Regions from separate parts of the Pantoea sp. Z09 genome, predicted to be linked through region 2. Evidence: predicted binding sites of a transcription regulator. Region 2 holds the regulator's gene; each other region holds the start of a gene.

Region 1 (7,453 bases), 420 kb from region 2:
TAGAGATCAGCACGCCGTTCTGGCGCTGGCCGACTTCGCCCGGACGGATGTCGTCGTAGTGGCTGAAGGTCGAATAGAGCAGACCGGTACCGGACGTCATGGTCATGAATTCGTTACGGAAGCCGATCAGACCACGGCTTGGGATAACGTAGTCAAGACGCACGCGGCCTTTGCCATCCGGATCCATGTTTTTCAGATCGCCTTTACGCTCGCCCATGGCTTGCATCACTGCGCCCTGGTTGTTCTCTTCGATATCCAGCGTCACGTTCTCGAACGGCTCTTGTTTGCGGCCGTCGATTTCGCGGAAGATAACTTTCGGACGGGATACCGCCAGCTCGAAACCTTCACGACGCATGTTTTCGATCAGCACCGACAGGTGCAGTTCGCCACGGCCCGATACGCGGAACGCGTCTGCGTCTTCGGTCTCTTCCACGCGCAGCGCAACGTTGTGCACCAGCTCTTTGTTCAGGCGCTCAAGGATCTGACGCGAGGTCACATACTTGCCTTCCTGACCGCAGAACGGCGAGGTGTTGACGTTGAAGAACATGGTGACGGTCGGCTCGTCGACGCTCAGCGCCGGCAGCGCTTCGACATTCTGCGGATCGCAGATGGTGTCGGAGATGTTCAGCTCGCCCAGGCCGGTGATCGCGATGATGTCGCCCGCTTCCGCCAGGTCGGTGTCGATACGCTCCAGGCCCAGGTGGCCCAGCACTTTACCGACTTTGCCGTTGCGCGTTTTGCCTTCGCTGTCGACAACGGTCACCTGCTGGTTCGGCTTGACTTTACCGCGCTTGATGCGGCCGATGCCGATCACGCCCAGGTAGTTGTTGTAGTCCAGCTGCGAGATCTGCATCTGCAGCGGCGCGTCAACTTCCACCTGCGGCGGAGAAACGTGCTCAACGATCGCCTGGTACAGCGGGGTCATATCTTCAGCCATGTCGGTGTGATCCAGACCGGCGATGCCCTGCAGCGCAGACGCGTAAATGATCGGGAAATCAAGCTGCTCGTCGGTGGCGTCCAGGTTGACGAACAGGTCGAACACCTGATCCACAACCCAGTCAGGACGCGCGCCCGGACGGTCAATCTTGTTGATTACAACGATCGGCTTCAAACCATGGGCAAAGGCTTTTTTGGTCACGAAGCGGGTTTGCGGCATAGGGCCATCCATCGCATCGACAACCAACAGCACCGAATCCACCATGGACATGACGCGCTCTACCTCACCGCCAAAGTCGGCGTGTCCTGGGGTATCAACGATGTTGATACGGTAGTCATTCCATTTGATGGCGGTGTTTTTCGCGAGGATGGTAATCCCACGCTCTTTCTCCAAATCGTTGGAGTCCATCACACGCTCAGTCGCTTCGGTACGCGCGTCAAAGGTACCGGACTGTTGCAGCAGCTTATCAACCAGGGTGGTCTTACCATGGTCGACGTGCGCGATGATGGCGATGTTACGCAAATTTTCGATCACAACTTTGCCTCAGGCATTAGAAATAGCGCGCTATTGTACACGGATTAAGCGGGATACTGAATACGATCACACTTTTCCCCATAAGTTTATTGTAGTGGCGTTAATTTGCGCTGGATGCGGTGCACTTAATGCACTAAGTTGGGGGAATGCACCTTTTTGGTGCTTAGGATTGGCGAAAAAGCACGCTTTTGGTGCAAATTTGCCAGCCTGGTGCAGCCCACAGGCGACAAAAGAGTGCGTACAGAGGCGATTTAGCCGTGCTGAAAAAAGTTGGCACAATATTCGCTTTATCTCTTTCAAGCGAAAACAGCAGTTGCACGACGGTTGCAGAGCTTGACGAGATCGGTTGGTTGGGGATGGCGCTCAGACACATTTCATTCCAGACGACGCAGCCACTCACCACGATGATAATGACCTTTTCCAGGAGAGTTGAGTATGTCCGCTGAACACGTTCTCTCGATGATGAACGAGCACGAAGTTAAGTTTGTTGACCTGCGTTTTACCGACACCAAAGGTAAAGAACAGCACGTTACTATCCCTGCTCACCAGGTTAACGCTGACTTCTTCGAAGAAGGCAAAATGTTTGATGGCTCCTCTATCGGCGGCTGGAAAGGCATTAACGAATCAGACATGGTGCTGATGCCGGACGCGACCACCGCGGTACTGGATCCGTTCTTCGAAGACCCGACGCTGATCATCCGTTGTGACATCCTCGAGCCAGGCACCATGCAGGGCTACGATCGCGATCCGCGTTCCATCGCCAAGCGCGCTGAAGAGTATCTGCGCTCATCCGGCATCGCCGACACCGTGCTGTTCGGACCGGAGCCGGAATTCTTCCTGTTTGACGACATCCGTTTCGGCTCGTCGACTTCTGGCTCGCACGTCGCTATCGACGACATCGAAGCGGCCTGGAACACCGGTAAAGAGTACGAAGGCGGCAACAAAGGTCACCGTCCTGGCCTGAAAGGCGGCTACTTCCCGGTTCCGCCGGTTGACTCCGCACAGGACATCCGTTCGGCCATGTGTCTGACCATGGAGCAGATGGGCCTGGTAGTAGAAGCGCATCACCACGAAGTGGCGACTGCCGGTCAGAACGAAGTGGCGACCCGCTTCAACACCATGACCAAGAAAGCGGACGAAATTCAGATCTACAAATATGTGGTGCATAACGTCGCGCACGCCTACGGCAAAACCGCGACCTTTATGCCGAAGCCGATGTTCGGCGACAACGGTTCTGGCATGCACTGCCACATGTCGCTCTCTAAAGGCGGCGTGAACCTGTTCGCTGGCGACAAATACGGCGGCCTGTCTGAAACCGCACTGTTCTACATCGGCGGCATCATCAAGCACGCGAAAGCGATCAACGCCCTGGCGAACCCGACCACCAACTCTTACAAGCGTCTGGTGCCGGGCTACGAAGCGCCGGTTATGCTGGCTTACTCCGCGCGTAACCGCTCCGCCTCTATCCGTATTCCGGTTGTTGCCAGCCCGAAAGCGCGTCGTATCGAAGCGCGCTTCCCGGATCCGGCTGCTAACCCGTACCTGGCGTTCACCGCGCTGCTGATGGCTGGCCTGGACGGCGTGATCAACAAGATCCACCCGGGCGATGCGATGGACAAAAACCTGTACGATCTGCCGCCGGAAGAAGAAGCGGAGATTCCAAAAGTTGCAGGTTCGCTGGAAGAAGCGCTGATCGCGCTGAACGAAGACCGCGAGTTCCTGACGCGCGGCGGCGTCTTCACCGACGACGCGATCGACGCCTATATCGAACTGCGTAAAGTTGAGAACGACCGTATTCGCATGACGCCGCACCCGGTTGAGTTCGAACTCTACTACAGCGTTTAATCTTTATTCTGCACAGGGCGCGTCGCGGCTTCAGGCGGCAACGCGCCACATACAGAAGATTTTTGTTGCCGTGGAAACTTTAGCCCATCTCCGGATGGGCTTTTTTCGCCGCGAAATCATCGTTCAGCCGTCTGAAACCGGACGCGGAAGAGTATAATGCACTAAAATAGTGCAGAGGAACGCTGTATGGCAACTGGCACCCTGCCCGACGCGGGACAAATTCTCAACTCCCTGATCAACAGTATTCTGCTAGTGGATGACGAGCTGGTTATCCACTATGCCAATCCGGCGGCGCAGCAGCTACTGGCGCAAAGCTCACGCAAACTGTTCGGCACGCCGCTGCCCGATTTAACCGGCTACTTTTCGCTGAATATCGAGGTGATGCGCGAGAGTCTTGCGGCTGGCCAGGGGTTTACCGACAGCGAAGTGACGCTGGTGGTCGACGGCCGCGCGCACGTTATGGCGCTCACGGCGCAGCGGCTGCCGGACGGCTTTATTCTGCTGGAGATGGCGCCGATGGATAACCAGCGTCGCCTGAGCCAGGAGCAGCTTCAGCATGCGCAGCAGGTGGCAGCGCGCGATCTGGTGCGCGGCCTCGCTCACGAGATTAAAAATCCGCTGGGCGGCCTGCGCGGCGCAGCGCAGCTGCTGTCGCGCGCGCTGCCCGATCCGTCGCTGAACGAATATACCAAAGTGATTATCGAGCAGGCGGACCGTCTGCGTAACCTGGTCGACCGCCTGCTCGGCCCGCAACAGCCCGGCATGCACATCACGCAGAGCATTCATCAGGTAGCGGAACGCGTGGTGAATCTGGTGTCGATGGAGCTGCCGGAGAACGTCAGGCTGGTGCGCGATTACGATCCCAGCCTGCCGGAGCTGCCGCACGATCCCGACCAGATTGAACAGGTGCTGCTCAACGTGGTTCGCAACGCGCTGCAGGCGCTGGGCGAAGAAGGCGGCACCATTATCCTGCGCACCCGCACCGCCTTCCAGCTGACGCTGCACGGCACGCGCTACCGTCTGGTGGCGCGTATCGACGTGGAAGACGACGGCCCGGGCATACCGGCGCAGCTGCAGGATACCCTGTTTTACCCGATGGTGAGCGGCCGCGAAGGCGGTACCGGTCTGGGTCTCTCTATCGCCCGTAGCCTGATCGATCAACATTCAGGAAAAATTGAGTTTAACAGTTGGCCTGGACACACCGAATTCTCGGTTTATCTGCCTATTCGCCAGTGAGGTTTCTATGCAACGAGGGATAGTCTGGATCGTCGATGACGATAGCTCCATCCGCTGGGTGCTTGAACGCGCGCTCACTGGAGCCGGTTTAAGCTGTGCCACTTTCGATAGCGGCAATGAGGTGCTGGACGCGCTCTCGACCAAAACCCCAGACGTTTTACTGTCAGATATTCGCATGCCGGGCATGGACGGGCTGGCGCTGCTGAAACAGATCAAGCAGCGTCATCCGATGCTGCCGGTCATCATTATGACGGCGCACTCCGACCTGGACGCGGCGGTCAGCGCCTATCAGCAAGGGGCGTTCGACTACCTGCCGAAGCCCTTTGATATCGACGAGGCCGTGGCGCTGGTCGAGCGCGCCATCAGCCACTATCAGGAGCAGCAGCAGCCGCGCAATCAGCCGGTCAGCGGTCCTACCACCGACATCATCGGCGAAGCGCCAGCGATGCAGGATGTGTTCCGCATTATCGGCCGCCTGTCGCGCTCGTCGATCAGCGTGCTGATCAACGGCGAGTCGGGCACCGGGAAAGAGCTGGTGGCGCACGCGCTGCATCGCCACAGTCCGCGCGCCAAAGCGCCGTTTATCGCGCTCAATATGGCGGCGATCCCGAAAGATTTGATTGAGTCCGAGCTGTTCGGCCATGAGAAAGGGGCGTTTACCGGCGCGAATCAGATCCGTCAGGGCCGCTTCGAGCAGGCGGACGGCGGCACGCTGTTTCTCGATGAGATCGGCGATATGCCGCTCGACGTCCAGACGCGCCTGCTGCGCGTGCTGGCCGACGGGCAGTTTTACCGCGTCGGCGGCTATGCGCCGGTGAAGGTGGATGTGCGCATTATCGCGGCCACCCATCAGAACCTTGAGCGCCGGGTGCAGGAAGGCAAGTTCCGTGAGGATCTTTTCCATCGCCTGAACGTTATCCGCGTGCATCTGCCGCCGCTGCGCGAACGTCGCGAAGACATTCCGCGCCTGGCGCGCTATTTCCTGCAGGTGGCGGCGCGCGAGCTGGGCGTCGAGGCGAAAATTCTCCATCCGGAAACCGAGGCGGCGCTGACGCGTCTGCACTGGTCGGGTAACGTGCGCCAGCTGGAGAACACCTGTCGCTGGCTGACGGTGATGGCGGCGGGCCAGGAAGTGTTGATTCAGGATCTGCCGCCGGAACTCTTTGAGTCCAGCACGCCGGAGAGTCCGGTGCAGTCGCTGCCCGACAGCTGGGCGACGCTGCTGGCGCAGTGGGCCGACCGCGCGCTGCGCTCCGGTCATCAAAACCTGCTCTCTGAAGCGCAGCCGGAAATGGAGCGCACCCTGCTGACCACGGCGCTGCGTCATACGCAGGGCCACAAGCAGGAAGCGGCCAGGCTGCTGGGCTGGGGACGCAATACCCTGACGCGCAAACTGAAAGAGCTGGGCATGGAGTAACAATGCGGGTAAAACAAGGCGATTTTTTACACAACTTATCGCCTTGACCCGCTTTACACACCGATGCCGTTCAGTATCATACGGGCGGCTATCGGGAGAAGAAGCAATGTTTGAATCCTTCCTTCACATGGTATCGCACAACCTGGCCGTTATCGGCAGCGCCGCCGGCCATTCGCCGCAGGCCGCCGTCGCTGCCGTGCTGTGCGCTATCATGGTCAATCTGTTTCAGTAATCGCCGCGCCTGCGCGTACTCTTATGCGCGCAGGCGCGCTGCTGTGCTAAATCACGCGTGAGAACTGCTGCTGACGCGCCTTTTGCCGCAGATAAAGGTCAAAGCACATGCAGATGTTGCGGATCAGTAATCGGCCCGCGCCGGTCACCTGCAGCCCGTGGTCACGCCGCTCCACCAGCCCGTCCGCAATCAGCGGCTGCAATAGCGCCAGGTCCTCGGCGAAGTAGTCGCTGAAGCGTATCGCGTGTTGCGCTTCGATGGCGCGGAAGTCGAGCGAGAAGTTGCAGATCAGCGTTTTTATTACGTCGCGGCGCAGACAGTCGTCATCCGTCAGCGCCACGCCGCGCCACAGCGCCTCGCCGCGCGTCGCCACCGCCTCATACCAGCGATTCAGATCTTTTTCATTCTGCGCATAGCTGTCGCCGATCATGCTGATGGCGGAGACGCCGAGGCCGAGCAGATCGCTGTCGCCCTGTGTGGTGTAGCCCTGGAAATTACGGTGCAGCACCCCGGCGCGCTGCGCCTGGGCCAGTTCATCCTGCGGTTTCGCGAAGTGGTCCATGCCGATGAAGTCATAGCCCTGCTGCGTCAGCGTGGCGATGGTCTGCTGTAAGATCTCCAGCTTGCTCTGCGCCGACGGCAGCTCCTGCTCTTTGATTTTGCGCTGCGCCGCAAACAGCGCCGGCAGATGCGCGTAGTTGAACACGCTCATGCGGTCCGGGTTGAGCGCGATAACGCGCTGCAGCGTATAAGCGAAGCTCTCTGGCGTTTGCAGCGGCAGACCGTAGATAAGATCGATGCTGGTGGAGTGAAAGCCCTGCTCGCGCGCCCGGGCCATCAGCGCGAAGATCGCCTCTTCATCCTGAACGCGGTTGACGCGCGCCTGCACCGCCTTATTAAAGTCCTGCACGCCCATGCTCAGCCGGTTAAAGCCGAGCTGACGCAGGTGCGTGATGGTATCCGGCTCGATTTCACGCGGATCGACTTCGATCGACATCTCCAGATCGTCCGCCAGGCTGAAGTTTTCTCGCAGCAGCGCCACCAGCCGGGAGAGCTGCTCGTGATTAAGAAAGGTCGGCGTGCCGCCGCCCCAGTGCAGCTGCGTCACGCGGCGCTGGCGAAACAGCGGCGCGCGCTGACGTATCTCCTGCGCCAGCGCATCCAGATAGCGGTCCGCTTTATGCAGCTGGCGCGTCACCACCTTATTACAGCCGCAGAAGTAGCAGAGCTTATGGCAAAACGGGATATGCAC
Region 2 (7,453 bases):
CTGCTGGTGGCCGATGACGATCGTCTGCTCGGTGTGGTACATATGCATGACATGCTGCGCGCCGGCGTAGTCTGAACAGGAAACGAACATGTCGCTAAATACTTCCCTGGTGGAAACCTGCTACGGACCCGTTAGCGCGGAGGTCATGGCGCGCGCCAGCCAGATCCGCCTGCTGATTTGCGACGTTGACGGCGTAATGTCGGACGGCGTGATCTACATGGGCAACAACGGCGAAGAGCTGAAGGCCTTTAACGTGCGCGACGGCTACGGCATCCGCTGTTTGCTAACCTCAGATATCGAGGTGGCGATCATTACCGGACGCAATGCGCGCCTGATGGAGGATCGCTGCAAAACCCTGGGCATTCGCCATCTTTATCAGGGACAGTCCGATAAGCTTTTGGCCTATCGCGAACTTCTGGATAAACTGTCGCTTTCCGATGAGCAGGTCGCCTATATCGGCGACGATCTGATCGACTGGCCAGTCATGGCCAGAGTGGGGCTGAGCGTCGCCGTCGCCGATGCGCATCCTGTGCTGCTGCCGCGCGCCCGTTACGTCACGCGCATCGCGGGCGGACGCGGCGCGGTGCGCGAAGTGTGCGACCTGATTTTAATGGCGCAGAACAAATTTGAGGATGCCAAAGGGCTATCAGTATGAGTAGAAGCAGGCGTTGGATAACGCTGATCCTGGCCTTGATCGCGCTGGTGCTGATCGGCTGGAACCTGACCAGCCAGGATGACGCGAGCGCGCCGGTCGCCGCCAGCGATCAGGAGCCGACCTATACCAGCGCGAATTCGAATACCGTGGTCTACAACCCGCAAGGGGCGCTGGCGTACAAACTGGTGTCGGACAAAGTGACCTATTTCGCCGCGGACGAGGTGAGCTGGTTCGACAAGCCGGTGATGACCACCTACGACGAAAACAAAGTGCCGACCTGGTCGGTGCGCGCGGATAAAGCCAAACTCACCAAAGATCGTATGCTTTACCTGTATGGTCATGTGGAAGTAAATACGCTGACGCAGGATTCGCAGCTGCAGCGCATCAAAACGGACAATGCGCAGGTCAACCTCGTCTCTCAGGACGTGACGTCCGACGACCAGGTCACGCTGTTCGGGCGCGGTTTTAACTCTACCGGCATGAAAATGCGTGGAAATTTACGGACGAAAAACGCCGAGTTGATTGAAAAGGTCAAAACTTATTATGAAATCCAAAATGCACAACAACAGCCTTAAGTTTTTCCTGGTCGGCGCGCTGCTGGCGGCCAGTCTGCCCGCGCTGGCGGTGACCGGCGACTCGGACAAACCGGTCAACATCGACTCTGAAAACCAGGCGCTGGACCTGCAAGGCAATGTGGCGACCTTTACCGGCAACGTCATCGTCACCCAGGGCACCATTAAAATCACCGCCGATAAAGTGGTGGTCACGCGTCCCGGCGGCGACAGCAATAAAACCATCGTTGACGCCTGGGGCAACCCGGCCACCTTCTACCAGATGCAGGACAGCGGCAAGCCGGTGCAGGGCCACGCGGCCAAACTGCACTACGAGCTGGCGAAAGATTTCGTCGAGCTGACCGGCAACGCCTACATCGAACAGCAGGACAGCAATATCAAAGGCGACCGCATCACCTATCTGGTTAAAGAGCAGAAAATGCAGGCCTACAGCCAGGGTCAGAGCAAGCGCGTCACCACCGTGCTGGTGCCGTCGCAGCTGCAGGACAAAAACGCTAACAGCCCGAAAAAGAGTAACTGATCGCTATGGCCACACTAATCGCAGAAAACCTGGCGAAGGCCTATAAGGGCCGTCGCGTGGTGGAAGACGTCAGCCTGCAGGTGAAATCCGGCGAGATCGTCGGCCTGCTGGGCCCCAACGGCGCGGGTAAGACCACCACCTTCTACATGGTCGTCGGCATCGTGCCGCGCGACGCGGGCCGCATCGTCATTGACGACGACGACATCAGCATCCTGCCGCTGCACGCGCGCGCGCGTCGTGGCATCGGCTATCTGCCGCAGGAAGCGTCGATTTTCCGCCGTCTGAGCGTCTACGACAACCTGATGGCGGTGCTGCAAATCCGTGACGACCTCACCGAGGAGCAGCGTCAGGATCGCGCCAACGAGCTGATGGATGAGTTTCATATCGCCCATCTGCGCGACAGCATGGGCCAGGCGCTGTCGGGCGGTGAACGCCGCCGCGTCGAAATCGCCCGTGCGCTGGCTGCCAATCCGAAATTTATTCTGCTGGATGAGCCGTTTGCCGGCGTCGATCCCATCTCGGTTATCGACATCAAAAAAATCATCGAGCATCTGCGCGACAGCGGCCTCGGCGTGCTGATCACCGACCACAACGTTCGTGAAACTCTGGCGGTGTGCGAACGCGCCTATATCGTTAGCCAGGGGCACCTGATCGCCCACGGCACGCCAAATGAAATACTTGCAGATGAGCAGGTTAAACGGGTTTATTTGGGCGAAGAGTTCAGACTCTGATAAGGTGTCGTTAATACGATGTTTGCTTAGGAAATCCCGTCCTGAATATGAAGCAAGGTTTGCAACTCAGGTTCAGCCAACAGCTGGCGATGACTCCACAGCTGCAGCAGGCCATCCGACTGCTGCAGCTCTCTACGCTTGAGCTTCAGCAGGAGCTGCAGCTGGCGCTGGAGAGCAATCCGCTGCTGGAGCAGGCTGACGTGCACGAAGAGATCGACAGCCGCGACTATCAGGAAGATGAGGTGCTGGACACGCGCGAGGCGCTGGAACAGAAAGAGATGCCGGACGACCTGCCGCTCGACGCCACCTGGGACGAGATGTATACCGCAGGCACCCCTTCCGGCACCGGCACCGACTATCAGGATGACGAGCTGCCGGTCTATCAGGGCGAAACCACCCAGTCGCTGCAGGATTACCTGATGTGGCAGGTGGATCTGACGCCTTTCACCGACACCGATCGCGCCATCGCCACCTCTATCGTCGACGCCATCGACGATACCGGCTATCTCACCGTTTCGCTTGACGAGATCCTCGACAGCATGGGCAATGACGAGCTGGCGCTGGATGAGGTCGAAGCGGTGCTGAAGCGCATTCAGCGTTTCGATCCGGTCGGCGTCGGCGCGCGCGATCTGCGCGACTGCCTGCTGGTGCAGCTCTCCCAGTTCGCCCCGGCCACGCCGATGCTGGCCGAGGCGCGCCTGATTGTCAGCGAACATCTCGATCTGCTGGCCAACCACGATTTCCGCAGCCTGATGCGCGTCACCCGCTTTAAAGAAGAGGTGCTGAAAGAGGCGATGCAGCTGATCCAGTCGCTGGATCCGCGCCCCGGCCAGTCGGTGCAGACCGGCGAGCCGGAATATGTCATCCCCGACGTGCTGGTGCGCAAGGTTGGCAAGCGCTGGACGGTAGAGCTGAATAGCGACAGCGTGCCGCGTCTGCGCATCAATCAGCACTATGCCGCGATGGGCGGCGCCGCGCGCAACGACAGCGACAGCCAGTTTATCCGCAGCAACCTGCAGGAGGCGCGCTGGCTGATCAAAAGCCTCGAAAGCCGCAACGATACGCTGCTGAAGGTGACGCGCTGTATCGTCGAGCAGCAGCAGGCCTTTTTCGAGCAGGGCGAAGAGTTTATGCGCCCGATGGTGCTGGCGGATATCGCGCAGGCGGTGGATATGCATGAATCCACTATCTCGCGCGTGACCACGCAAAAATATCTGCACAGCCCGCGCGGCATCTTCGAACTTAAATATTTTTTCTCCAGCCACGTCAACACCGAAGGCGGCGGCGAAGCCTCCTCCACGGCGATTCGAGCGCTGGTGAAAAAATTAATCTCGGCGGAGAATCCCGCTAAACCCTTGAGCGACAGCAAGCTCACCTCCATGTTGTCTGAACAGGGCATTATGGTGGCACGCCGTACCGTCGCTAAATATCGCGAGTCTTTATCTATCCCGCCATCGAACCAGCGGAAACAGCTGGTTTGACAGAAATGAGAAGGAAGACCTATGCAGCTAAATATCACTGGGCAAAACGTTGAAGTCACCGAACCGCTGCGTGAGTTCATCAACAACAAATTTGCCAAACTGGAACACTATTTCGATCGCATCAATCAGGTTTATATTGTTCTGAAAGTGGAAAGGGTCACTCAGGTTGCGGACGCGACCTTACACGTCAACGGCGGCGAGCTGCACGCCACGTCGGAAGCGGAAGATATGTATGCGGCGCTTGACGGGCTGGTCGACAAGCTCGCCCGTCAGCTTAACCGGCATAAAGACAAACTGAACAAACACTAACCTTCACGCTTGCAGCGCGCCTCGCGCGCTCAGGGCGGTCTGGATGGGGCGGATTTACCGCCCCGTTTTGCCATCTGTGCAAGCGCCGCGGCCACGCCGCGGCTCTGTGAACTCGCAAGTGAAACGATAATGAACAACGATCTGATACTGGAACTGAGCACCGTGCTGACGCCGGACTGCACGCGCAGCGGCGTACACTGCCAGAGTAAAAAACGCGCGCTGGAGATTATCAGCGAGCTGGCAGCGAAGCAGCTTAATCTGCCGCATCAAACCCTGTTTGAGGCGATCCTGACCCGTGAGCGCATGGGCAGCACCGGTATCGGCAACGGTATCGCGATCCCGCACGGCAAGCTGGAAGAGGACACGCTGCGCGCGGTCGGCGTGTTTATCAGCCTTGACCAGCCCATCGCCTTCGACGCGGTAGACAACCAGCCGGTCGACCTGCTGTTTGCGCTGCTGGTGCCGGCGGATCAGTGCAAAACCCACTTGCACACCCTCTCTCTGGTCGCGAAGCGTCTGGCGGACAAAACCGTTTGTCGCCGCCTGCGCGCGGCGCAGAGCGATGAAGAACTCTACGCCATCATTACAGAAGCTCCAGAGGAGCAGTAACGCGCGCTGCGCTTTTACCGGCGTGCGCGCCGGTTTAAAACGGGAGAGAAGGTCATGGTGCTGATGATCGTTAGCGGTCGGTCAGGCTCAGGAAAATCGGTGGCGCTACGCGCGCTGGAAGATATGGGATTCTACTGCGTCGATAACCTGCCTGTGGTGCTGTTGCCCGAGCTGGCGAACTCGCTGATGGAACGCAATATCTCGGCGGCCGTCAGCATCGACGTGCGCAATATGCCGGAGTCGCCGGAAGTGTTCGAACATGCGCTGAATAATCTGCCGGACGCCTTTTCGCCGCAGCTGCTGTTTCTCGATGCCGATCGCAATACGCTGATCCGCCGCTACAGCGATACGCGCCGTCTGCATCCGCTCTCCAGTAAGAACCTGTCGCTGGAAAGCGCCATCGACGAAGAGAGCGATCTGCTGGAGCCGCTGCGCTCGCGCGCCGATCTGATTATCGATACCTCTGAGATGTCGGTGCACGAGCTGGCGGAGATGCTGCGCACCCGGCTACTGGGCAAGCGCGAACGCGAGCTGACGATGGTGTTTGAATCCTTCGGCTTCAAGCACGGCATTCCCATCGACGCCGACTACGTTTTTGACGTGCGCTTTCTGCCGAACCCGCACTGGGATCCCAAACTGCGCCCGATGACCGGACTCGATCGCCCGGTCGCGGCGTTTCTCGATCGTCACACTGAAGTGCATAACTTTATCTATCAGACGCGCAGCTATCTCGAACTATGGCTGCCGATGCTGGAAACCAACAACCGCAGCTACCTGACCGTCGCTATCGGCTGCACCGGCGGCAAACACCGTTCGGTCTATATCGCCGAGCAGCTGGCGGACTACTTCCGCTCACGCGGCAAAAACGTGCAGTCGCGCCATCGCACGCTGGAAAAACGTAAATCATGACCGTTAAACAAACCGTGGAAATCAAAAACAAGCTGGGCATGCACGCGCGACCGGCGATGAAGCTGTTCGAGCTGGTGCAAAGCTTCGACGCCGAAGTGCTGCTGCGCAACGAATCAGGCACCGAGGCGGAGGCGAGCAGCGTGATTGCCCTGCTGATGCTCGATTCTGCTAAAGGCGGTCATATTGAGATTGAAGCCAGCGGCCCGGAAGAGCACCAGGCGCTGGCGGCCGTTATCGAACTTTTCGAGGCCGGCTTCGACGAAGAGTGATGCTTAGTCGAGATGATTACGCTGCAGGAAGCCCTCGCCGCCCAGCTGGCGCATCTGCCGCATAATCCACTGCTGGCGCTGGCGCACATAGCCTGACGGCGCGTCGGCGCGGAAGCGAATTGGGTTAGGCAGCACCGCTGCCAGCAGCGCCGCTTCCGCGATAGTCAGCCGACTGGCCGGCTTGTGAAAATAGCGCTGCGAGGCGGCTTCCACGCCGAAGATCCCCTCGCCGAATTCGGCTATGTTCAGGTAGACCGTCAGGATGCGTCGCTTGGTCCAGACGGTTTCGATGCCCACCGTCAGTCCCGCCTCCAGCCCTTTTCTTAGCCAGCTGCGTCCATCCCAGAGAAACAGGTTTTTCGCCGTTTGCTGCGACAGCGTGGAGGCGCCGCGCATGCGCGTGCCCTCACTGTCGAGCACCGATTCAATCGCATCGACGTCGAATCCCCAGTGCGTCGGGAATTTCTGATCCTCCGAGGCGACCACCGCCAGCGCCATCCACGGCGAAATCTCGTCGTGTCCCACCCAGTCAGAGTGCGCCACATAGTGAAAATCGCCGCTCAGCCATGCGCCGAGCTGTCTCTCCGCCATTACTGCGGAAAAGGGCACCGGCAAAAAGGCGAACAGACCAATACCGATAACCCATACGCCCAGCAGCGTCACTATCACGCGCGTGGCGATACGTTTAATGCCTCGCCAGAGGCTCCCTTTATTCCTGCTCATGCAATGAGCTCTTACCTGTTCCCTGAATTAATCAATTCCTGATGTGATGAAAGGCACATCTCCGTCAAAAAGGCTGATGAAGAGCGAAATTATGCGCAAATTGACGCGGTCAGCGCTCTTTTTTATCGCCGTAAATCGCCAACAGATCGAATCACATCAAGCACTTCCGTTAAAAAGGAATCGGTTCCATACTTGTTGCGCGCTTATCGCTTTTCACGACATACACTTAACCATTTGTGATAAACCTCACAATGATTCATTCACGATATTAAACCTTCACTCTGGCATCACTGTTCCGCTATTCACTATTTAGCGTAAAGGAACAGAAAACAGACAACCTGATGCTGCCCATTCCAGCGCTAAAGCGGCGATAAAATCACGCTATTCCGCCGATTGATTTCTGCAGATTTGCCTGGCATCACAACGATTTGGAAATTTACGCGCGCGCTTTCCAAAACGTTTTGGATAAAGTACGGCCACTCGAAAACTTTTTCAATTTTATCAATACATTGCATCATAAATAGTGGCAAATTCGCGGCGAAAGCGCTTTTCCCCGCTTTGCGGCGCGCCTCGCAGCGCGCTGGCAAACAAAAACCGCGCAAAAACTGGAACAATTGGTCAAAATGAGCGCAATGCAACGCAGAAATTGATTCCTTGCTTGACTGTGTTGCCAAA
Region 3 (7,453 bases), 570 kb from region 2:
CCAGCTTGCCGTCGATGGTAATCGCCGCGCTCAGCAAGATGCGCGCGTTGGGCTGGATATCGGCCGGATTAAACGGCAGGACAAACTGGAACGGTGCCTGCTTGCCCTGCGTGTGCACGGCGCGCTGCGACAGCACTTTTGACGGCGCATCCGACAGCGAGGCGTCGGAGAGCGTCACCGTCAGCACCGCGTCTGGCGGCAGCGCGATACGCTGACGGATATAGACCGTACCGCTTACGTTAGGCTGCGCGATAGCCGCCTGCTGCCCTGCTGCGCTGGCGCCCAGCGTCGGCACCGGAACCGGTTTGCTGTGATCGGCACAACCGGCGGCGGCTGCAATTAAGGTAATACCACTTACCACTTGCCAGAGTTTCATTGATGTCGTCTCCATCTGATCACTATGATTATCGGCTGCGAATGTCTCGTACAGGGTTTCACTCGCCTTATGTCCTTAATCCTGGCATAAAATGCAGATATTTCCTGTCGCCCTCCGGCGCACTCTTTGATTGACGGCAACTGGTCGGATCTTTCACACTGAGCCGGTTAACTTTGTGAGGATTGCACTATGAGCCAGGCGCTGCAAAATCTGCTGAATTTATTAAATCTGGAAAAGCTGGAAGAGGGCCTGTTTCGTGGCCAGAGCGAGGATTTAGGACTGCGTCAGGTGTTTGGCGGTCAGGTAGTGGGTCAGGCGCTCTATGCAGCGAAACAGACCGTGCCGGAAGCGCGCATCATCCACTCTTTTCACAGCTACTTCCTGCGACCGGGCGACAGCAAGAAAGGGATTATTTACAACGTGGAAACCCTGCGCGACGGCAAAAGCTTTAGCGCGCGCCGCGTCAGCGCCATTCAGAACGGCCAGCCGATTTTCTATATGACCGCGTCGTTCCAGGCGCCGGAGAGCGGCTTCGAGCATCAGAATGCCATGCCCGAGGTGCCCGGCCCGGACATCCTGGCCTCGGAGCAGGATCTGGCGCAGAAGATGGCGCATCTGCTGCCGGAAAAGGTGCGGGAGAAGTTTATCGCCGAGCGGCCGCTGGAGATACGCCCGGTGCAGATCCACAACCCGCTAAAAGGCCGCGTCGATGAGCCGGTGCGTCAGGTGTGGATCCGCGCCAACGGCGGCCTGCCTGCCGATCTGCGCATTCATCAGTATTTGCTGGGCTACGCTTCTGACCTCAACTTCCTGCCGGTCGCGCTACAGCCGCACGGCAAGGGTTTTCTGGAAGCGGATATGCAGGTCGCCACCATCGACCACTCGATGTGGTTTCACCGCCCGTTCAACTTCAGCGACTGGCTGCTCTACAGCGTGGTGAGCACCTCCGCTTCCGGCGCACGCGGCTTTGTGCGTGGCGAGTTCTATAACCAGCAGGGCGTGCTGGTCGCCTCTACCGTACAGGAAGGGGTCATGCGCCAGCGCAGCGAATAGGCAAGATCGCGCAGGCAAAAAAAAGGGGCGAATCATCGCCCCTTGTTGCTGTTGTTATTATTTAGCGCACTGCTCTTCTTTGCCCGACGGCTTACTGGTTGTAAGCGTTCTCGCCGTGGCTGTTGACGTCCAGACCTTCGCGCTCCTGCTCTTCCGGCACGCGCAGACCGACAATCATATCCGCCAGCTTAAAGCCGATAAAGGCGACCACTGCCGACCAGACGATGGTGACGCCGACGCTGAACAGCTGCACCCAGACCTGATGGCCCATGGTGACGCCTTCAGCATAGCCGACGCCGCCCAGCGAAGAGGAGGCGAAGACGCCGGTCAGGATACAGCCGACGATGCCGCAGACGCCGTGCACGCCGAAGACGTCGCACGGGTCATCCACGCGCAGCATTTTCTTCAGCGAGGTAACGCCCCACAGTCCAGCCAGACCGCCCACCAGACCAATAATCAGCGCGCCGCCGACACCCACGTAGCCGCAGGCTGGGGTGATCGCGACCAGACCCGCGATAAAACCTGAACAGGCGCCCAGCAGCGACGGCTTGCCGCGCACCGCCCACTCACCGAAGGTCCATGACAGCACCGCGCCCGCGGTCGCCACCACGGTGTTGAGGAAGGCCAGCGCGGCGATTTCATTAGCGGCGGAGGCGGAGCCGGCGTTGAAGCCAAACCAGCCGACATAAAGGATCGCGGTGCCGGTAAACACCATCGGCAGGTTGTGCGGTTTAAACGCCTCTTTGCCAAAGCCGGCGCGCTTGCCCACCAGATAGGCGCCCACCAGGCCGGCGATCGCGGCGTTGATATGCACCACCGTGCCGCCGGCGAAGTCCAGCGCCCCATCCTGTGCCAGGAAACCGCCCGCCCAGACCATGTGCGCAATCGGCAGATAGGCCAGCGTGACCCACACGCCAACGAAAATCAGCACGGCGGAGAAGCGAATACGCTCGGCGATGGCGCCGACGATCAGCCCCACGGTAATACAGGCGAACGATGCCTGGAACGCCACGTGGATATACTGATAGAAGCTGCCCATCACTGCTTTCAGCTCGATGTTTTTCAGCATCGCCCACTGGAAGCTGCCGAAAAAGGCGTTGCCTTCGCTGAACGCCAGCGAATAGCCATAAATAATCCACAGCACGCAGACCAGCGCAAAGGTCACCGCCACCTGCGTCAGCATCGAAAGCACGTTCTTGCCGCGGATTAAGCCGCCGTAAAACAGCGCGATCCCTGGAATCGTCATAAACAGCACCAGCGCGGTGCAAATCATCATAAATGCGTTATCGGCCTTATCCGCAACGGCAGGCGCAGCCATCGCCAGCGACGGTACCAGCGCCAGGCTGATGAGGCCCAACAAGGTGAATGCTTTATTCATTTTTTTCCATCCCATCAGATTACGTAGCCGAAATTACAGCGCTGCTTCGTCGGTCTCGCCGGTGCGAATACGGATAACGCGCTGAAGCTCAGCGACAAAAATTTTGCCGTCACCGATCTTGCCGGTGTAGGCCGCTTTGCTGATCACATCCACCACCTCGTCGAGCTGGTCGTCAGCGATGGCGACATCGATTTTGACCTTGGGCAGAAAGTTCACGCTGTACTCGGCGCCGCGATAGAGTTCCGCATGGCCCTTCTGGCGGCCAAATCCTTTAACTTCAGAGACGGTCAGCCCCTGAATGCCGATAGAGGAGAGGGCTTCGCGCACATCCTCCAGTTTGAACGGTTTGATGACCACGGTAACCAGCTTCATTGCATCCCCTCCGGGTAGTAGACAAGTGAGTCGCGTCAGACACGCAGAGACAGAAGCAAAGGCTGTGCCAGGAATACAAACAGGGACAGAAAGAGAGGTAAAAGCAGCGCAGTACGGCTCGGGTCAGGAGAGCGAAAGCGGCTGCTCAGAAAAGCGAGGCGTAGCGGTTAAAAAACTGCACTTCTTTGGTGCTGGTGGCCTCAAAGAAGTGCACAGATACAGAACATTCTGATAATTGCGCGCAAAAAAGGTGCAATCTAGTCAACGGCGGCGATCGCCTTGCCCGACGCGAGTTCATCACCCGCCTGCTGCAGCTGATACATCTGCCAGTAGCGTCCCTGCCGCGCCAGCAGCGCGGCGTGATCGCCCTGCTCTACCACCTGACCGCGATGCAGCACCAGAATGGTGTCCGCCTCGGTAATGGTCGACAGACGATGAGCGATAACCACCAGCGTGGTGTGCTGGCGCAGCGCGCGCAGCGTCTGCTGAATCGCCTGCTCGGTGCCGGAGTCGATGTTGGCGGTCGCTTCGTCGAGGATAAGGATCTGTGGCATCTCCACCAGCACGCGCGCCAGCGCCAGCAGCTGCTTCTGCCCGACCGACAGCGTGTTGCCCTGCTCGCCCAGGCGCGTATGGATGGTATCGGGCAAGGCGCGCGCCAGCGACGCCAGCTGCACCCGCTCCAGCGCCTGCCACACCGCCTCTTCGCTGATATCGCGGCCAAGGCGCACGTTAGCCAGCAGGCTATCCGCCAGCACCACCGGATCCTGCTGCACCATGGCGATGCCGCGGCGCAGCGTCTGATGGCTGAGCTGGCTAATGGGCCGGTCGTCCAGGCATATCTCGCCGTGCGTCGCCGGGTAGTAGCCCATCAGCAGGTTGGCGAGCGTGCTTTTGCCGCTGCCGGTATGCCCGACCAGCGCGATAAAACTGCGCGCCGGCACCTCAAGGTTGATATCGCTCAGCACGTTGCGATCGGCGCGATAGGCGAAGCTGAGGTGCCGCAGCGCGATGCGGCCAGACGCCAGCGGGCGATCGTCGGCGCCGTAGCGCTGCTGAGCCGCATCCATCAGCTCGAAAATACGTTCCCCCGACACCACCGCCTGCTGCAGCATCGACTGCTGCGTGGTGAGTTCGATCAGCGGTTCGTTCAGGCGCCCGAGATAAGTAATAAACGCATAGAGCACGCCGACTTCGAAAATGCCCGGCGAGGAGAAGCTAAACAGCAGCAGCAGACCGCAGAGGATCATCGCTGAAAACAGGCTAAGCAGCGGACGCAGCAGAAACCCGTCGAGCCGCAGCGTCTGCATGCGCGCCAGATAGTGCGCACGGCTGGCCTCGCTCATGCGCTCGCCGAAGCGCGCCTGCTGGCGAAACTGCTGGATGACGCTCATGCCGTTGATCACTTCGTTGAAGCCGTTATTGATATCCGCCAGATAGCTGCGCACGCGACGCGCGATCGGCGTGCTGTAGCGCTGATAAATCAGCATCACCGTCAGCACCAGCGGAAAGATCGCCATCGCCACCAGCGCCATGCGCCAGTCGAGGCTAAACATCGCCACCATCATCGCGCCGATCAGCGCCGCGCTGCGCAGCACCGTCGCCACCACCGTCACGTAGAGATCTTTAATCACTTCGGTGTCGTTGGTGACGCGTGAAATAATCTGCCCCACCGGTTGAGTGTCGAACGCGCTGAGCGGCTGACGCAGCGCCGCGTCCATCACGTCGCTGCGCAGCTGCTGCACGACGCCGATCGCCGCGCGGTTAAACAGCAGCGCCTGAAAATAGTGCAGCCCCGCCGCCAGCAGCTGCAGCAGAATAAAGCTCACCGCCAGTCCCGCCACAATGCCCAGCGGCATCTGATGTTTTGCCACCAGCTGGTCGATAAAGTAGCTGACCAGCACCGGCCCGGTCACTTCGGCCGCGGCGGCGATCCATAGCATGCCGACCGCGAGGCTCAGCGATTTACGCCACGGCTTGCCGTAGGCGAGCAGACGCTTTAGCGTCGGCCATAAGCGTTTAGATTTCGCCATCGCGCGCCTCTTTTGCCGGTTCGTCTTCGTCCAGCGCCGCCTCAAGCTGCTGATAGCGATACATATCGCGATACCAGCCCGGCTCGGCCGCCAGCGCCTCATGATCGCCACGCTGAGCCACTTCGCCCTGCTGCAGCACCAGAATTTCGCTCGCCTCCGTCAGCGCCGACAGACGATGCGCGCTGATGATCAGCGTGCGTCCTTTGCCCCACTGACGCAGGTTGTGCAGGATGTCATGCTCGGTGCGGCCGTCGACCGCCGATAGCGCGTCGTCGAGGATCAGGATCTCCGCGTCGAGCAGCAGCGCGCGCGCAATAGCGATCCGCTGCTTCTGTCCGCCGGAGAGCATCACGCCGCGCTCGCCCACTTCGGTCTGATAGCCCTGCGGCAGCCGCAGGATATCCTCATGCACGCAGGCCAGCGTCGCCGCGCGCTCAATCGCCTCCTGCGTGGCGCCAGGCCTGCCCAGCGCGATATTGCTCGCCACGCTGTCGGAGAAAAGAAACGGCGTCTGGCTGACCACCGCCAGGCGGCTGCGCCAGCTGTCGATGCGCAGCTGCGTCAGCGGCACGTCGTGATAGCGGATCTCTCCGCTGTCGATATCGAAGTGGCGCTGCAGCAGGCTGAGCAGCGTGCTTTTGCCACTGCCGGTCGGGCCGCACAGGCCGAGCATCTGGCCCGGTTTTAGCGTAAAGCGCAGATTGCGCAGCACCGGCGCGCCGCTGGCCGGATAGCGAAACTCGCGGATAGCCGCCTGCAGCGTTCCCGCTTCGGCGGGCAGCTCCTGCTCGCCATCCTGCACCGCTGGCGCCTCCGCCAGCAGCGCGCCGATGCGGCTCCAGGCGGCGCTGCCGCGCTCGACGATGTTAAACATCCACGCCAGCGCCAGCATCGGCCAGATCATCAGGCCGAGGTACATCACAAAGCTGGTGAGCTGACCGAGCGTGAGCTGTTGATGCCAGACCATCCAGCTGCCGCCGCCGATTGCCAGCAGATTGGCGAGGCCGATGGCGATGTAGATAGTCGGGTCAAAACGGGCGTCAACGCGCGCCACGCGCAGGTTTTTCGCTCCGGTGTCGCGCGCAATGGCGGAGAACTGTTCAGACTGGTGCGACTCAAGGCCGAACGCCTTGATCATGCGGATGCTGGTCAGGCTCTCCTGCGTCTGATCGTTCAGGCTGGAGAAAGCCGCCTGCGCCAGCTTGAAGCGATCGTGCAGCTGGTTGCCGTAGCGGTGGATAAACAGCGCCATAATCGGCATCGGCACCAGCGACAGCAGCGTCAGCTGCCAGCTGATCTGCAGGCTCATCACCAGCAGCACCACGCAGCCCATCACCAGCGAATCCACTAGCGTCAGCACCCCTTCTCCTGCGGCGAACACCACGCGGTCGACATCGTTGGTGGCGCGCGCGATCAGATCGCCGGTGCGATGGCGCAGGTAAAACGCCGGGTGCTGGCGGCTGAGCTGCCGATAGAAATCTTCGCGCAGCTCGACGGCGAGCTGATAGGAGGCGCCGAACAGCAGCACGCGCCAGACGTAGCGCAGCAGATAGGTCGCCACGGCGGTCGCCAGCATTACGCCGATCCACATCATAATGGTGCTGCCGCTCATGCTGTGGCGCGTGACGCCGTCGACGATCACGCCCACCAGATGCGGCGGCAGCAGCTGCAGGATCGCGATGATGATCAACAGAGTGACCGCGCCCAGATAGCGCCGCCACTCGCGAATAAAGTACCAACTTAACTGGCTGAATAATCGCACAAGCTATTCTCTTTCTTTTGCTTCAGGGAGCAACGGGCAGCGCCGTGGTGTATTTGATCTCCTCCATGGCAAAGCTGGAGGTGACGTCAATCAGGCCCGGCACGCTGTTGACCAGACGTTTGTAAAAATCGTCATAACGCTTCATATCCGCCACCTGAACGCGCAGCAGATAGTCGTACTCGCCCGCCATACGATAGAACGCCAGCACTTCCGGCATGCTCTGCACCGCCGAGACGAAGCGCTGATACCATTCGCGGCTGTGCTGCTGGGTTTTCACCAGCATAAACGCGGTGAGCGACAGGCCGAGCTTTTCCGCATCGAGCAGCGCGACGCGTGCGCGGATGATACCGTCATCCTCCAGCTTTTTCAGTCGCTTCCAGCACGGCGTGGTGGTCAGATTGACGGCGTCCGCCAGCGCCTGCAGCGAAAGCGTGCAGTCGCGCTGCAGCAGATCCAGCAGATGGCGGTCAGTTTTATCT

The links. Region 2 encodes sigma-54, which starts transcription at its own class of promoters, with help from an activator protein. Its sites were predicted from a motif close to GTTGGCACANNTTTCGCTNT; they were not measured.
Positions count from the first base shown of each region.
Region 1: a site for sigma-54 is predicted at 1,741-1,760, ahead of glnA (glutamate--ammonia ligase). Genes of this name have one in related genera too.
Region 3: a site for sigma-54 is predicted at 3,232-3,251, ahead of glnK (P-II family nitrogen regulator). Genes of this name have one in related genera too.

Region 1 is NZ_CP092373.1:3,866,407-3,873,859, forward strand. It holds gene typA (ribosome-dependent GTPase TypA) at 1-1,471, opposite strand, end outside; gene glnA (glutamate--ammonia ligase) at 1,907-3,316, shown strand; gene glnL (nitrogen regulation protein NR(II)) at 3,503-4,552, shown strand; gene glnG (nitrogen regulation protein NR(I)) at 4,560-5,969, shown strand; gene MC269_RS18460 (YshB family small membrane protein) at 6,076-6,201, shown strand; gene hemN (oxygen-independent coproporphyrinogen III oxidase) at 6,248-7,453, opposite strand, start outside.
Region 2 is NZ_CP092373.1:3,443,370-3,450,822, forward strand. It holds gene kdsD (arabinose-5-phosphate isomerase KdsD) at 1-75, shown strand, start outside; gene kdsC (3-deoxy-manno-octulosonate-8-phosphatase KdsC) at 89-655, shown strand; gene lptC (LPS export ABC transporter periplasmic protein LptC) at 652-1,230, shown strand; gene lptA (lipopolysaccharide ABC transporter substrate-binding protein LptA) at 1,199-1,747, shown strand; gene lptB (LPS export ABC transporter ATP-binding protein) at 1,753-2,478, shown strand; gene rpoN (RNA polymerase factor sigma-54) at 2,526-3,959, shown strand; gene hpf (ribosome hibernation promoting factor) at 3,981-4,268, shown strand; gene ptsN (PTS IIA-like nitrogen regulatory protein PtsN) at 4,398-4,877, shown strand; gene rapZ (RNase adapter RapZ) at 4,932-5,786, shown strand; gene npr (PTS phosphocarrier protein NPr) at 5,783-6,055, shown strand; gene mtgA (monofunctional biosynthetic peptidoglycan transglycosylase) at 6,059-6,778, opposite strand; gene MC269_RS16520 (hypothetical protein) at 7,138-7,453, opposite strand, start outside.
Region 3 is NZ_CP092373.1:2,872,871-2,880,323, forward strand. It holds gene MC269_RS13850 (YbaY family lipoprotein) at 1-376, opposite strand, end outside; gene tesB (acyl-CoA thioesterase II) at 566-1,429, shown strand; gene amtB (ammonium transporter AmtB) at 1,521-2,807, opposite strand; gene glnK (P-II family nitrogen regulator) at 2,841-3,179, opposite strand; gene MC269_RS13870 (SmdB family multidrug efflux ABC transporter permease/ATP-binding protein) at 3,437-5,212, opposite strand; gene MC269_RS13875 (SmdA family multidrug ABC transporter permease/ATP-binding protein) at 5,199-6,974, opposite strand; gene MC269_RS13880 (Lrp/AsnC family transcriptional regulator) at 6,997-7,453, opposite strand, start outside.